3 regions of the Staphylococcus ratti genome follow, and region 1 is predicted to be linked to each of the others. Evidence: predicted binding sites of a transcription regulator. Region 1 holds the regulator's gene; each other region holds the start of a gene.
What was found. The regulator Rex, encoded in region 1, represses fermentation and respiration genes when NADH is low (regulators of the CRP and FNR family bind a similar motif). The targets are predictions, from matches to a motif close to TTGTGAAATATTTCACAA.
Positions count from the first base shown of each region.

Region 2: the regulator Rex is predicted to act here: its motif matches at 1,654-1,671, upstream of qoxA (cytochrome aa3 quinol oxidase subunit II).
Region 3: the regulator Rex is predicted to act here: its motif matches at 1,849-1,866, upstream of LN051_RS04700 (L-lactate dehydrogenase).

Region 1 covers NZ_CP086654.1:769,227-772,519, forward strand. Annotated here, with positions in the region: gene LN051_RS03560 (ABC-F family ATP-binding cassette domain-containing protein) at 1-1,274, opposite strand, end outside; gene LN051_RS03565 (redox-sensing transcriptional repressor Rex) at 1,558-2,205, shown strand; gene LN051_RS03570 (YeeE/YedE family protein) at 2,430-3,293, shown strand, end outside.
Region 2 covers NZ_CP086654.1:1,642,672-1,645,964, reverse strand. Annotated here, with positions in the region: gene qoxB (cytochrome aa3 quinol oxidase subunit I) at 1-393, opposite strand, end outside; gene qoxA (cytochrome aa3 quinol oxidase subunit II) at 396-1,487, opposite strand; gene LN051_RS07895 (immunoglobulin-like domain-containing protein) at 1,966-2,304, opposite strand; gene LN051_RS07890 (globin domain-containing protein) at 2,505-3,293, shown strand, end outside.
Region 3 covers NZ_CP086654.1:958,659-961,951, reverse strand. Annotated here, with positions in the region: gene LN051_RS04705 (transcriptional regulator, SarA/Rot family) at 295-705, opposite strand; gene LN051_RS04700 (L-lactate dehydrogenase) at 847-1,803, opposite strand; gene LN051_RS04695 (alpha/beta fold hydrolase) at 1,925-2,752, opposite strand; gene LN051_RS04690 (hypothetical protein) at 2,930-3,262, opposite strand.

The DNA.
Region 1 (3,293 bases):
TCTTTTTCTTGCATATGACGATACTGATTCCAAACAAAGTCTAAAATGGAGTTGTTTGATGTAAATTCAGCTTGTTTTTGATCATAATAACCTACTTTTAAATTAGAACCATGGCTAATATGGCCTGATAAGGCAGGTAGTTGCATAGCTAACGTTTTTATAAATGTAGACTTCCCGATACCGTTCGGTCCGATAACGCCGATGCGGTCACCTTTTGAAATTTCTAATGAAATCGGTTGCGTAATTGGTGTAGTATAACCAATTTCTAAATTTTGAACATGCATGACATCATTACCAGTATTACGCTCGAAATCAAATTGAATATTAGCACTTTTAGCATCTAACATTGGCTTTTCAATACGTTCCATTTTTTCTAATATTTTACGTCGGCTTTTAGCCATACCACTCGTTGATGCACGAGTAATATTTTTTTCTACAAAAGTTTCAAGGCGTTTCATTTCACTTTGTTGACGTTCATATTCAGCCATACGTTTTTCATAATATTGATCACGAAGTTGAACATATTTGGCATAGTTCCCTTTATAATGTTTTACTTCACCTAGCGCAACATCATACACTTGAGTAACAATTTTATCTAGGAAGTAGCGATCGTGAGAAATAATAATAATTGCGCCACTAAAAAACTTCAAATAATCTTCAAGCCATTCTGTCGTTTCCATATCAAGGTGGTTTGTAGGTTCATCTAAGAGAAGTAAATCAGGCTCGCTTAATAGCATTTGTGCAAGTGATAAGCGTGTTTTTTGGCCACCACTGAAATCATTAATGGCTCTATCATAGTCTGCTTCAGTAAAATTCAAGCCGTTAAGTACTGTTTTTATTTTACTTTCATATTGATAGCCTTCCATTTGTTCAAACTGATTAGATAACGATTCATAGTTATTTAAATGCTTTTGATATTCTAAAGTCTCATAGTGGTCAGCATGTTGACTTAACCAATCTGTTTCTTGTTGCATCCTTTGTGCAATTGCCTCAACTTCTTTGAAAGGTTTAGCCATTTCTTCAAAAACTGTGTTATCTGTATCTAGTGTCATTTGTTGCGTTAAATAGCCTAATTTTAGACCTTTAACTTTTGAAATATGACCGCTATCATAGCCCTCAACCCCCGCAATAATCTTCATTAAGGTTGATTTTCCAGCTCCATTTCGACCTACAATGCCAATACGTTCTCCCGTTTGTATTTCGAAATTGACATGATCAAAAATCTCCTCACCATCAAATGATTTTGAGATTTGACTTAGTTGCATTAATATCATGTTCAGACTCCTTTCATTCTATTTTATTGTACAATAAAGTAGAGGGGCATCAAATAGATTAAGTTCCTTTAAATGACGAATTCAGGTATAATTATTATGGAATAAAAGTTGGTGAAATTTATAACAAAACAATAGATTAAGTCAAAATGGTATTATAATTAGCATAACTTCATTAAGTAGCCTAGCATCCATGACCTAATTGTAATATGAAAATAGGTTTCCATGACCTAATTGACTTGAAGTGATACACTTTATTAGGTGTCTAGAATATGGAGGATTGGAAATGACTAGAGAAATAAATAAAATACCGCGCGCAACACTAAAACGATTACCACTTTACTATCGATTTGTGAATGGCCTTAAAGCTAAAGGGGCGTCACGAGTGAACTCAAAAGAAATCAGTGAAGGTTTAAGTATTGATTCTGCGACGATTCGTCGAGATTTTTCTTACTTTGGCGAATTAGGTAAAAAAGGTTATGGTTACAATATCGATAGCTTATTAGAGTTTTTTAAATCTGAACTTAGTGATGCTGATATTATAAAAATAGGTTTAGTAGGGGTCGGACACTTAGGAAAAGCTTTAATTTCGTATAACTTTTCGATTCATGAGGATATGACGATTACAGAAGCATTTGACATCGATCCAGAAGTGATTGGTCAGCAAATTGGAGAAGTTACGGTAAAATCAATAGATGAAATGCGTCAAGTCATTCAAGAACAAGCGCTAGAAGTGATTATTATTGCGACGCCAGTCAAAGTCGCACAAAATGTTACGGATCAACTTGTAGAAGCGGGGGTCAAAGGAATTTTAAACTTCACAGCTTCACCTGTACACGTTCCTAATGATGTTCAAGTACACCAAATTGATTTAGGTGTCGAACTTCAATCGTTATTATTCTTTATGAAAAACTACGGTAAATCAAACACATAAATTAAGAGATTAAAATTTAAAATAGGTTTGGATAAGAAAGCTCTGAATGCCATGACTGGTATCTCAGAGCTTTTATGTATGATGAATGTAAGTTTTTTTCTAGTTTCTTTCAAATTTCACTATCGAAAAGTAGGATGATACAAAATTAAATAACATTTGCTCTTGATAATTCAGCTGTTTTTGCTATAATTCTTATCATAATAATCGGAATAGGAGAGAATGTTATGGTATGGACGATATTTAGTGGTCTTATCGTAGGGCTTTTACTAGGATTTGTCATGCAACGGACACGTTTTTGTTTGACGGGCGGTTTCCGTGATATGTATGTACAAAAAAATAATAAAATGTTTTATGCTTTGCTTATCGCAATAGCAATCCAAGCTATTGGGATTTTCGTTTTAAATATGATGGGGCTTATTACCATTGATAATGGGACTTTTCCTATCATTGGCACAATGATAGGTTCATTTATATTTGGCATAGGAATTATATTAGCTGGTGGTTGCGCCACTGGCACATACTATAGAGCAGGTGAAGGGTTGATTGGGAGCTGGATTGCCCTTATTATGTATGGGCTTTTTGCTGCCATTACAAAAAAGGGAGTTTTAGCGCCTTTAATGGAAGGACTAAACAGCAAAACTGTGGCAAATGCCGACATGGCACAATCTACAGGAGTTCCGAGTTGGGTGTTCTTAATTGTGTTGTTAACTGTAACAACAGTTTTAGTCATAAAAACATTGCGCAAACCTAAACCGAAAATTGCAGTTCCTAAATTAAAGCAACGCTATACAGGTGTACGTCACTTTTTATTCGAAAAACGTTTCCATCCGTTTGCAGCTGCAGTTGCTGTTGGCTTAATCGCATTGCTTGCGTGGCCGATGTCAGTATCTACTGGTCGAGATGGGGGACTTGGTATTACAACACCATCATCTAATATTGTCGTATTTTTAACGACAGGGGATGTAAGTGTTGTAGATTGGGGTGTCTTCCTTGTTATTGGTATTTTCTTCGGTTCCTATATTGCTGCTCGAGGATCGAGAGAATTCGCGTGGCGTTTACCAGACAAAAAGACGCTTCGCAATAGCACT
Region 2 (3,293 bases), 870 kb from region 1:
GTCACGCGCTCCGATTTGTAGTGGAATGATGATGTTCATTAAACCAATTACAAGTGGCATTGCCATGAAGATAATCATGATAACACCGTGCGTAGTAAAAATTTCATTATAGTGGTTTGATTCTAAGAATGGATTATTTGGTACTGTTAATTGAATACGTAAAAGGATAGCATCTATACCTCCACGTACAAACATTAAAACAGCACAAATCAAGTACATTAAACCAATTTTCTTGTGGTCGACTGACATGAACCATTCCTTGTATAAATATCCCCAAAGCTTAAAGTAAGTAAGGGCTGCGATTACACCAATGACTAAGAATGGCGCTCCAATTTGAGCCATAGTAATCATCCAGTTCCCGTTTACAATAAGCTCATTCCATGGAAAGTTCATCATTAATGTCCACCTCCACTTTTATCGTTTGATTCCGATTTTGCACCTTTGTGCATTGATTCCATTTCATCCATATTATGTTCTTCTTCTTTAATGAACGCATTATCATATGGCATATTATCCGCTAAAATAGCAGCTTTCATACCGTGACGTTCATAGTTTGGATTTGTGATTTGTGGTTTACGTGCTGGCTTATTCGGTTTACTTAAAACGCCTTCTTTATCATCGTAGAAGTTTGGATCTTTTGGTGAATAGTTGAAACGTTTGTAAGCGTAGAAGATGTATTCTGGATCAGCAGCCGGATCCACGAAAGCCATGTGCGTTCCACTGAATGTTAATTCTTTGTTTGGAGTAATAGGTAAAAGCAGTTTATCGAATGTATCTTGATCGATTTTTGTTTTAGATTTTGCTTCTTTTACCCATTTGTCATACTCAGCTTGACTTACTGCGTGAACGTTAAATGTGTGACGTGAGAAGCCTTCCCCGTTAAAGTTAGAGTTACGGCCACGGTACGTACCTTCTTCACTAGCTTTGTAAGTCCAGTTCATTGTCATGCCTGTCATGGCATATTTTTGACCCCCGAGTTGAGGTACCCAGAAACTTGTCATCGTATCCATAGCTTGAAGCTTGAAAGTGACAGGACGGTTAGTTGGAATTGTGATGTGGTTAACCGTTTCAATTTTTTCATCTGGATAAGCGAAGAACCATTTGTAACCACCGCTGACTGCGTAAATCACTAAAGGTTCATCTTTAGCTTTTGGTGGTTCTTCATACTCATAAAGTGACTTAACAGTTGGAATCATTAATGCAATTAAAATAATTACAGGGATAATGAACCAAATTGATTCAAGTAACACACTATGATGCAATTTGCCAGATTCACTCGTTTTGTTGTAACGATATTTAAAAGTGAAGATAGCAAATAAAATAAGTACGACAGCAACAATGGCAACCATAAAGATAATCGAATAGATGATTAAAAACCTTTGGTCACTTGCCATTGGCCCTTTTGCGTTTAAAACTTCTACATCAGAACAGCCCGCAAGCAAAATTATTGTTCCGAATGCAAGAAGCATAGACTTTAATTTTGACACTTTTTTGACCTCCTAATACTACAATTGTAGGACTTACATTAATTTTAAAATAATATGTGATATTTACAAGAGGCTTTTTAGAAATTTGTCCAAATAAATTTAGTGAAAGCCGTGTGACTCTAACACTGACAAGGGTTAGCACCTTTATAAAAATAATGTGTACATTTTGTGAAATGTGTTACTTTTATTCAAATTTACGCCAAAAGCTACTCTCGCACGATTTATAATAGACTTTGAAATTATATTTTCATATTAAAAAAAGGGGGATTATGTATTGTGTTGTAGGGAAATTACTGATTTATTTATAGGAGAATCATCACATACAATAAGAGATAGAAAAAGAAAGAGAGTGTGTTAATTAGTCATTGAATAGACTTTGAACACACTCCGAAATTGTAAAAAAGCACACATAAGCCTACGCATATTACTATATTGTAATAGTAATTAGGGGGTGGCTTATTGTGTATAAATTACGATTTTAATCAACGGAAGGTGCGTCAACAACTTCAATAATACGTTGGGTTGTTTCGATAGCACCGTCAGAATCAGCAACTTTATATTCTAAATGATATGTACCTGTTTTTGACGTATCAATATGACCTTTAACTTTTATTTTATCCGTAAGGTCACCGTCTTCTTTATCATAAGCTTTAACACCTTCAAGCGGATTGTAGTTCGCACCGATAGTAATTTTAGTATTAGATATTCCTTTGATTGATGGAATTTGATTTGTTGTTGCTTCAGCATTCAAGTTAGGAGTGACCAAAGTGGCCGAAACGCCTAATGCAGATAGAGATTGTAGTAATTTTTGATTCATTGGCTCTAGCCTCCATTTGTTTCTATACAATTACATTATACCTATTTCACACAACAATAAAATCAATCTTTAGTACTAAAAGTTTAAAGATGATGTAAAGCCATTATGAGGCGATCGTGAAACAGAGACGAGCATATCTATAGGAATAAAGTGAAAAAGCATGAATAATAAAGGGGAAAATTGTTACAGGAGTGATGGTAATGTTAACGCAAGAAGAAAAAGGGATTATTTTAGAGACCGTTCCGGTATTGAAAGAAAAAGGGACGGAAATTACATCGGAGTTTTATGGTAGAATGTTCAAACAACATCCCGAATTACGTAATATGTTTAACCAAACAAACCAAAAGAAAGGCTTTCAATCTGCAGCATTAGCACAATCCGTATTAGCGGCGGCTGTTAATATCGAGGATTTGACACCTATTTTACCAATTGTAAAAGAAATTGGATATAAACATTGCGCATTAGATGTACAACCAGAACATTATCCTATTGTAGGCGAAAACTTACTTGCAGCCATTCAAAAAGTAGTAGGTCTTGAAGCGGATCACCCAATTATTCAAACTTGGGGTAAAGCATACGGAGAGATTGCTGATGTTTTTATCAAGGTTGAAAAAGACATTTATGATCAGATGGCTTGGGAAGGATTTAAACCATTCAAGATTGAAAAAATCGAGCAAATTACGCACAATATTAAAGCGTTTACTGTTGTATCAGATGACATTGATTTAAGTCAGTTTGTACCTGGTCAATATATCACTGTAGATATAGAAAGTGAATCATTGCCGTATCGTGCAAAACGTCATTATTCGATTATAGATGGCGATACGAACTTCATCACTTTTGGTGTGCGTCGTGAAGCGAAAGACGGACATGAAGGTGAGGTATCTACAGTGCTTCATGATGCATTTAAAGAAGGGGATTACATTCATTTGTCTGCGCCAGTAGGTGGTTTCCATTTACACGATACGGATAAACCACAGCTTTTCTTA
Region 3 (3,293 bases), 190 kb from region 1:
ATTTCTGTATCTCTCCCGGATTTTCGGTTTCGGCTCTATGCCTCGGGAGTCTCGACTCGGTACGCAATCTATTTAAGCAATTTCACTATTGAAGAGTGGGGTTGCTTTTTTCTTTGGTCACTTAAAATTATTGAGGCATTTGCGCTATTTTCTTACAAAAAAGCAGGATGACTTATGTCATCCCACCATAAAAAATGAAGAACCACAAAAACAAGCCAGGACATCATAGTGCCCTGGCTCTTATATTAAGTAATATAAAACGAAAATCAATTGTTAATCTTTTAAACTACACTGTTATAACTTACAACCATTAATAATAGAGTCGAGTTGACGTTTTAAGCTTTCTTGACGCGCCTCTATTTGCGTACATGTGAAATTAATCAATTCTTGTTTATCTTGTACTTTGTCCTCATTAAAATGAATGATGACGGTACGTTCATCGTCTGAAGGTCTTTCTTTTATAATCCATTTCTTTTCAACTAAATTGTTAAATGTTCGCGTACGTTTATATGCTTTAACTTTAACGTATTGATCCATCTCTTTCAATGCCATCGAACCTTTATCCCATAGCGTCAATAGAATTAAAAATTCTTCTTTAGACAGGCCATACTGTTTTTCAATTTCATCAAAAATACATTCGACTTCTTTTTGTAAATTGTCTAAAAGAACGATATCACTAACTTCATATTTCGGTTTGTTTGACATGATTAAGCCCCCATTATAGATTAACCTGTTATCCTTTTATATTATTATGACATCATTACCCTATTTTTTAGAAGTTTAATCATTTAGTTCTTTCAACAAGTAATGCATGTAACACTAAAATTTAACAATTAGTATCGGGAATTATTTTTCAAATAAGTAATCAATTGAATCTTGCATATCTTTTAAAACTTTAACAGATTTTGCAAATTTTTCTGTTTCTTCTTCATTAAGTGGCGTTTCAATAACACGAACCGCTCCTTCGCCGTTAACAACAGTTGGTACTCCTGTATAAACACCTTCGTGTCCATATTCACCTTCTAAATAACTTGAAACGGTTAATACTACATTTTGATTGCGTAAGATTGCTTTAGAAATATGCATCAATCCCATTGCAACTCCGTAGTAAGTTGCACCTTTGGCTTTAATAATTTCGTATGCTGCATCACGTGTTTGTACGTAAATATCTTCAATTAAGTGACTTTTTTCTGGATTATTTTTTAATGCATCATATAGTGAAACACCCGCAACAGTAGCGCTTGACCATACTGGCACTTCTGAATCTCCATGCTCCCCAATAATGCTAGCATGAACACTATTCGGTGCTACATCAAATGCTTCACTTAATAAATGTTTAAAACGTGCTGTATCTAAAATCGTACCTGAACCAATAACTTTATGTTTAGGTAAACCTGAATATTTTAACGTTACATATGTGAGAATATCTACAGGGTTCGCTGCAATCAAGAAGATACCATCAAAACCACTATCCATAATTGAAGTAATAATGTCTTTATAAATTTTGGCATTCTTCTCAACTAAATCCAGACGCGTTTCCCCTACTTTTTGAGGTGCGCCTGCACAAATAACAATTAAGTCAGCGTCGCCACATTCTTCGTACTTACCTGCCTTTACTTTTACAGGAGACATTGCGTAAGGTGCACCATGGTTTAAATCTAACACATCACCAAGTACTTTATCTTCATTGATATCAATGATAGCTAACTCATCTGCTATCCCTTGACTGACCATTGTAAATGCATAACTCGCACCTACAGCACCATTACCAACTAATACTACTTTATTACTTTTCTTTGTCATACTGAACCGCTCCTATCGATGAAGTACTTAAAATTTTTGTTTATATTGTGATTTTTTTCACATTATTAATTTATCATGCTTTCACTTGTTTTGCAATATTTAGTGTAGTATTTTACTACATCTACTTATCTATCGTTTCTTGATCTTCAACTACAAAACCTGCAGTATAGATGCGATTGTTTAAAAAACTTAAAACATACCGCATCACGGCTTCACGCTCAGGCTCATTATGAATTTCATGAACTAAACCAGTCCACGACTTGTAATATAATTCTTGTCCCATGCGACGATGTATAAATTGTTGCGTCATTTGCACGTCCGAAACTGTATCTTCAGTACCATACATCACACACATAGGATACGTTTTCATTTTATCGATATGTTCCATGGTTTTTTTCATAGATTGTGCCACTTGTTTATACCAATGATAGCTTACTTTTTTTAGCATTAGGGCGTCATTCATCGTCTCTTCTTGCACTTCAGGATAAGATGTTAACTTTTCTATGTCTATACCTAGTTCAAATTTCGCACTTTTTGAAACATCCCCGACATGTGAAGTCAAAGCATGCTTACGTGCTTGTGTTGAAGCATGAAAAGCAAACAATGGTGATAAAAGCACTAAACCTTCGATAGATAAATCAACTTTTTCTAAAAGATTTACAGCAATGAGACCGCCTAAGCCCACACCAATAATAAATGTCGGTAAATGATATTCCTCAGCAATCTGCATCCATTCCAAGACGCGTTCTTGATACACATCAAAGCTTTCAAAATGTCCTTTTTTAGTTCTCGAACTTTGACCTTGTCCTGGCAAATCACCCATGATGACATGGTAACCATTTCTGCGTAAATGCGTAATCACATAGGCGTAACGTCCAGTATGTTCTAACATGTTATGTATAATGACAATAACACCTTTTGCTTCAGTTTCTGTTTCCCATTTCCACATATTGCATGTTCCTTCCTATATCTGAAATCCTTTATTTTATCTTATCAATTCTAGGCGCAATGCGCTAACAAATATAAAAAACGCACGTTTGAAATTAAAAGACTCAGTTTTCAAACATGCATTAAAATGATAAATCATCATTTATGTTTCGTATTCTTTTGTTTTACATCATGACGATTAAGCGAGATGAAACTTTTTGCGTATCATCGGCACTCGAGAAATTAATACTACGAGTAAAATTTCATAGAAGGTTGGGAAAAATTTCGCAACTAACATTAAGAAAAATTGACCAATCAATGACCCTTGGCCTTGTGTAGCATTAAAGTTACCTATGATAGCTGCGTCAATTACATTTAAAGCAAGAATAACAACAACAGCAATCCATAACTTTTTCGTTAGTAAAACAATTGCTAACCCAAGTACAACTAACAAAATAAGTTCAAAAATAAAGTATTGAGCAAATGTATCAAGCTCAGTTCCCAAAGTATAAAAGACTAAATCTCTAAACATTTAACAAGACTCCCTTTAGTGTGCTTAATGT